2 linked regions of the Actinacidiphila yeochonensis CN732 genome follow. The protein of the gene in region 1 interacts with the protein of each later gene in a pairwise test. Links are inferred from orthologs where the notes say so. Each region holds a gene or a part of one and is shown in the gene's direction. Other genes may lie near its edges. The genes, in order: thrS and rplA.

The links.
Region 2: the proteins of thrS (region 1) and rplA interact in binary tests that used the Escherichia coli proteins (3 or more experiments, as listed by UniProt). The link is inferred for Actinacidiphila yeochonensis CN732 from one-to-one orthologs.

Annotation. Positions count from the first base shown.
Region 1 is NZ_JQNR01000005.1:3,903,503-3,906,697, forward strand. The notes cover bases 1-2,882. They hold thrS (threonine--tRNA ligase), read left to right. Parts: upstream 1-391; coding sequence 392-2,374; downstream 2,375-2,882. Other genes in these bases: BS72_RS27845 (SRPBCC family protein), read left to right, coding at 1-13; BS72_RS27860 (potassium channel family protein), read right to left, coding at 2,488-2,882. Outside these bases: more of BS72_RS27860, read right to left, coding at 2,883-3,147. UniProt on the Escherichia coli protein: Catalyzes the attachment of threonine to tRNA(Thr) in a two-step reaction: L-threonine is first activated by ATP to form Thr-AMP and then transferred to the acceptor end of tRNA(Thr). The rate-limiting step is amino acid activation in the presence of tRNA.
Region 2 is NZ_JQNR01000005.1:1,881,565-1,884,740, forward strand. What follows is about bases 38-2,900. They hold rplA (50S ribosomal protein L1), read left to right. Parts: upstream 38-1,037; coding sequence 1,038-1,763; downstream 1,764-2,900. Other genes in these bases: rplK (50S ribosomal protein L11), read left to right, coding at 357-791; BS72_RS19905 (hypothetical protein), read left to right, coding at 1,985-2,900. In the rest of the region: more of BS72_RS19905, read left to right, coding at 2,901-2,911; BS72_RS19910 (LolA-like protein), read left to right, coding at 3,167-3,176. UniProt on the Escherichia coli protein: One of the primary rRNA binding proteins, it binds very close to the 3'-end of the 23S rRNA. Forms part of the L1 stalk. It is often not seen in high-resolution crystal structures, but can be seen in cryo_EM and 3D reconstruction models.

The DNA of each region.
Region 1 (3,195 bases):
GCATCCCGTTTGAACCCGGGGCCCGTCGCCCTGTAATGTTCCAGTCGTCCCGGGCGATTAGCTCAGCGGGAGAGCACTTCGTTCACACCGAAGGGGTCACTGGTTCGATCCCAGTATCGCCCACCAGACCGAGGCCGGTCCGGGCTCCGCGAACAGCGAAGCCCGGACCGGCCTCGTCGTTTCCCCGGCCGCCGCCCACGACGCGGGCGCTTCGCCCTCCGGGCGCCCGGGCCGAGCCCGTCGGCGGGGCGGTTCTCCACAGGCGGTGGTATCGGCTTCGCGGTCGGGGAGCGCGGCTCGGTACGATTCAGCGCAGGCGGTGGCCGACGGCTCCGCCGTACCCCGCACAGTGTGCGCGCGAGCGCTCAAGCCTGAAGTCAGGAGTAGTCCGGTGTCAGACCTCCGTGTGATCATCAAACGCGATTCCGCCGAACCGGAAGAGCGGGTGGTCACGACGGGCACGACCGCGGCCGCCCTGTTCGAGGGCGAGCGGTCGGTGGTCGCCGCGCGCGTCGGGGGTGAGCTGCGCGACCTCACCCACCCGCTCGCCGAGGGCGACGAGGTCGAGCCGGTCGAGATCACCAGCCCCGACGGCCTGAACATCCTGCGCCACTCCACCGCCCACGTGATGGCCCAGGCCGTGCAGCAGGTCTTCCCGGAGGCCAAGCTCGGCATCGGCCCGCCCATCAAGGACGGCTTCTACTACGACTTCGACGTCGAGCGGCCCTTCACCCCCGAGGACCTCAAGGCCGTCGAGAAGCGGATGCAGGAGATCCAGAAGCGCGGGCAGCGCTTCTCCCGCCGCGTGGTCACCGAGGAGGAGGCGCGGGCCGAGCTCGCCGCCGAGCCCTACAAGCTGGAGCTGATCGGCCTCAAGGGCGGCACCGCGGGCTCCGAGGACGGCGCGGACGTCGAGGTGGGCGGCGGCGAGCTGACCATCTACGACAACCTGGACGCCAAGACCGGCGAGCTGTGCTGGAAGGACCTGTGCCGCGGCCCGCACCTGCCGTCGACCCGGCTCATCCCCGCCTTCAAGCTGATGCGCAACGCCGCCGCGTACTGGCGCGGCAGCGAGAAGAACCCGCAGCTCCAGCGGATCTACGGCACCGCCTGGCCGAGCAAGGACGAGCTCAAGGCGTACCTCGACTTCCTGGAGGAGGCCGAGAAGCGCGACCACCGCAAGCTCGGCTCCGAGCTCGACCTCTTCTCCATCCCCGAGCAGATCGGCTCCGGCCTGGCCGTCTTCCACCCCAAGGGCGGCATCATCCGCCGGGTGATGGAGGACTACTCGCGCCGCCGCCACGAGGAGGAGGGGTACGAGTTCGTCTACACCCCGCACGCCACCAAGGGCACCCTCTTCGAGACGTCCGGCCACCTGGACTGGTACGCCGACGGCATGTACCCGCCCATGCAGCTCGACGAGGGCACGGACTACTACCTCAAGCCCATGAACTGCCCGATGCACAACCTGATCTTCGACGCGCGCGGCCGCTCCTACCGCGAACTGCCGCTGCGCCTGTTCGAGTTCGGCACGGTGTACCGGTACGAGAAGTCCGGCGTGGTGCACGGCCTGACCCGCGCCCGCGGCTTCACCCAGGACGACGCGCACATCTACTGCACCCGCGAGCAGATGGCCGACGAGCTGGACACCACGCTCACCTTCGTGCTGAACCTGCTGCGCGACTACGGCCTCACCGACTTCTACCTGGAGCTGTCCACCAAGGACGAGGAGAAGTTCGTCGGCAGCGACGAGGTGTGGGAGGAGGCCACCGAGACGCTGCGCAAGGTCGCCGAGAAGCAGGGCCTGCCGCTGGTCCCGGACCCGGGCGGCGCCGCCTTCTACGGCCCGAAGATCTCGGTGCAGACCCGCGACGCCATCGGCCGCAGCTGGCAGATGTCGACGATCCAGCTCGACTTCAACCTGCCCGAGCGGTTCGGCCTGGAGTACACCGCCCCCGACGGCACCCGGCAGCGTCCCGTCATGATCCACCGGGCGCTCTTCGGCTCCATCGAGCGGTTCTTCGCCGTGCTGCTGGAGCACTACGCCGGCGCCTTCCCGGCCTGGCTGGCGCCGGTGCAGGCGGTCGGCATCCCGGTCGGCGACAACCACGTGCCGTACCTCCAGGAGTTCGCCGCCGAGGCGAAGCGCAAGGGCCTGCGCGTGGAGGTCGACGCCTCCTCGGACCGCATGCAGAAGAAGATCCGCACCTGGCAGAAGCAGAAGGTGCCGTTCATGATCATCGTCGGTGACGACGACATGTCGCACGGCACGGTCTCCTTCCGCTACCGCGACGGCTCGCAGGAGAACAACATCCCGCGCGACCAGGCGCTGGCCAAGCTCGTCGACGTGGTGGAGCGCCGGGTCCAGGTCTGAGGCTCGGAAGCGGGCCGCCGGGCCCCAGCGGCCGCTCCCGCGGCGGCTGCGGGCCCGCGCGCCCGCCGCGGCACCGAGCGCCGGGGAACCCCCGGCCCGCGAGCCCCCCGGGGTCAGCGGGCCGGGGGTTTCTCGTCCTCACGGGTGAAGACCTGGAGCAGCCAGGAGGAGAAGGAGCCCGTCACCGCGCCCAGCAGGGCCAGGCCCACCACCATCAGGACCGCGGCGATGGCCCGCCCGCCCGGTGTTACCGGTGTGACGTCCCCGTACCCCACCGTGGTCAGGGTCGAGCAGGCCCACCACACCGAGTCGCCGAAGGTCCGGATCGTCGAGCCGGGGGCGCCGCGCTCCTGCTGGTAGACGGCGAGCGCGCCGGAGAAGCCGAGCAGCAGCGCGGTGCTGCCGGCGTAGGCGATCACCCTCGCGTACAGGCTCAGCCGGGGCTGCTCCCGGTTGCGCTGCACCACCTGGTAGACCTCGACCATCCGCAGCGGCCGCAGCAGCGGCAGCAGCACCACCAGCGTGTCCAGCACGTGGTGGCGCACGTACCGGGGGCCGAAGCGGGCGCCGCTCAGCCGCAGCCGCACCACGTAGTCCGCGAGGAACAACGCCCAGGTGAGGCCGATCAGGGACTTCAGGGCCAGGTGCCAGCCGGCCGGCAGCGACGGGTCCAGCACGTGGACGGCGTACGCGGCCAGGTACACCAGTGAGGCGGCGAACAGGGGCAGCTCGCTGCGGTTCTGCCAGCGCGCCAGGGGGCTGTCGGCGTCCATCCGGTCAGGATCGCGGGCACCGGCGGGCTTGGGGCCCGGCGACACGCG
Region 2 (3,176 bases), 2.0 Mb from region 1 along the record:
ACCTTCGGGCGTTCCCGCGGGTAGCCGCGCACCGGTCCACTCGAAGGTGTGAGCCACGGCCGCTCCCCGCACGTGAGAGCGATCGGGACGCCGCGCGCCGGTACCGGCCGCGCCCTCCGCCCCCAGGCACCCCGTGGCATCCAGGCAGCCTGGCAGCCGAAACCACCGGGGGGTGCCGGGACGGGCGCCGGAAGGGGCTCACCGCCGGGAATCCGCCGGCGGCGGACGGTCACGGCCGGGGCGGCGCGGGTGCTCTGCTGACCAGGCGGTTTCGGAGCAGAGGGTCGTACCCGTTATCGTGGTGCGGTATGCCTGCACGCAGGCATGGACACTCTCAACAAGACCCGGAGAGAGCAATGCCTCCCAAGAAGAAGAAGGTCACGGGGCTGATCAAGCTCCAGATCAACGCCGGTGCGGCCAACCCGGCGCCGCCGGTCGGCCCGGCCCTGGGCCAGCACGGCGTGAACATCATGGAGTTCTGCAAGGCCTACAACGCCGCGACGGAGTCCCAGCGCGGCATGGTGATCCCGGTGGAGATCACGGTCTACGAAGACCGCACCTTCACCTTCATCACCAAGACCCCGCCGGCCGCGAAGCTGATCCTCAAGGCCGCGGGCGTGGAGAAGGGCTCCGGCGAGCCGCACAAGACCAAGGTCGCGAAGCTGACCCGCGACCAGGTCCGTGAGATCGCCACGACGAAGCTCCCCGACCTGAACGCCAACGACCTGGACGCCGCGGAGAAGATCATCGCGGGTACGGCTCGTTCCATGGGCATCACCGTCGAGGGCTGACGATCGAGCTCGCGCAGCGAGTGAGTAGGAAGCCCGACCAGAAAACGGTGTGGGCTGACGATCGAGCTCGCGCAGCGAGTGAGTAGGAAGCCCGACCAGAAAACGGTGTGGGCTGACGATCGAGCTCGCGCAGCGAGTGAGTAGGAAGCCCTCGCGGAAGCAGCGAGGGCTGAGAAGCCCCGTAAGGCCTTGTGGCAGGGCCTGCTCGGCCCGGACCACGACTCCAAGACAACGTAGGAGCAGCAAGTGAGCAAGCGCAGCAAGTCTCTCCGCGCTGCGGACGCCAAGATCGACCGGGAGCGCCTCTACGCGCCCCTGGAGGCCGTCCGTCTCGCCAAGGAGACCGCGACCACCAAGTTCGACTCGACCGTCGAGGTCGCCTTCCGCCTGGGTGTGGACCCGCGCAAGGCCGATCAGATGGTCCGTGGCACCGTGAACCTCCCGCACGGCACCGGCAAGACCGCCCGGGTCCTGGTCTTCGCGACCGGTGACCGTGCCGCGGCCGCGGAAGCCGCGGGAGCCGACATCGTCGGCTCCGACGAACTGATCGACGAGGTGGCGAAGGGGCGTCTGGACTTCGACGCCGTCGTCGCCACCCCGGACCTCATGGGCAAGGTCGGCCGCCTCGGCCGCGTGCTCGGCCCCCGTGGCCTCATGCCGAACCCGAAGACCGGCACCGTCACGCCGGACGTGGCCAAGGCGGTCACGGAGATCAAGGGCGGCAAGATCGAGTTCCGCGTCGACAAGCACTCGAACCTGCACTTCATCATCGGCAAGGTGTCCTTCGACGACGCCCAGCTGGTGGAGAACTACGCGGCGGCGCTGGACGAGATCCTGCGTATCAAGCCGTCCGCGGCGAAGGGCCGGTACATCAAGAAGGCCGCCGTGTCGACGACCATGGGCTCCGGCATCCAGGTCGACCCGAACCGCACCCGCAACCTCCTCGTCGAGGAGGACCCCGCGTCGGTCTGATCCGACCCGAGGGGTGCTGATTCGGCACCGAGGGCCCCGCGCCCGCCCGCCCGGGCAGGCGCGGGGCCCTCGCGCGTTCACGACCGCGCCTCGTCACGCAGCGGTCCGATCATGTGACGGGCCCGCCCGCTGCGTGTCGGAGCGCTCCGCTATCGTGCGCGCACGGGTTCAGGGGGGCGGGGGCCGTGGGGGCTGTCCGCCGTGAGGGGAGGGGCACCGTCATGGCGCTCGCACACATACGCCGTACCGCGTCGGTGGCAGCCGCCGCGTCCACCGCGGTCGCGCTGCTGGCGCTGGCCGCCTGCGGCGGGTCCGGCCACGGCTCGGGGAGCCCGGCCAAGGCGTCCGGGGCGAAGCCGAAGGCGGTCGTGCCCGCGCGGAACGCGGCCGACGTGCTGTCACTGGTCGAGAAACGCACCGGCAGTGCCCGCACCGCTCACGTCGAGAGCACGATCGTCCTGGCCGCGTCGGGGTCGCAGAAGGTCACCGGGGACGTCGACTGGACGGACGGAGTGCGGCAGAACGTCACGGTCGCTGTCACGGGCGGGTCCATGGCCGACTACGCGACGCTCCTCAACAACGGTGCCCCGATGCGGATGCGCTTCCTGCCGGACGCCTACCACCTCAACGCGGGGGCCGCCGCCCCGGTCTTCGGCGGCAAGCACTGGATCAAGTACACCTACGCCGACCTCGACGCGTCGGTCGGCGAGTCCAGTGGCCTGGCCCCGGCGCTGGAGTCCTTCGGCCCGACGCCGGCGGTGAACGCCGCACTGGCCGCCAAGGACGTGCGCGCGGTCGGCCAGGAGACGGTACGCGGCGTGGCGGCCACCCACTACCGGGGCACCGTCGACGCGACGGACCTCGCCACCACGGCGGCCCACCTCACCGCCGCGCAGACGCGGAGCGTCCGGGAGTCCCTGACCGCGGCCGGAGCCAGCGCGGAGGTCATCGACCTGTGGATCTCCGCCGACCGCCTTCCGGTGAAGGTCGTCACCGCCTTCGACGTCAAGACGGCCAGGACCACGGCCACCACGTACTACTCCGCCTTCGGCGAGCAGGTCACGGTCGAGGCCCCGGCGGCATCGGACGTCATCCACTCCAGCGCTCTGGCCAGGCTGGGACAGCAGAAGGCCGCCAAGGGCACGTAGGCCGCCGTCCCCACGGCCACGGGCTCCGTTCCGGCACCCAGGCCGACCCGCGTCGGTCCGGCCCGACCCGAGGGCCGCGCGGCCGGCGTCCGCACCCGGCGGCCACGCGGCGTGTCACAGGGCTCCGCTACAGTGCGCGCACGGGGTTTCGAGGGGGAGCGGGGGGTCATGGGGGCCGTCCGCCGTGAGGGAGGGGGCACCGTCATGGCGCTCACGCGTACACGTCACACATGGCGTAGAGGTCGTACCGCATCGGTGGCGGCTG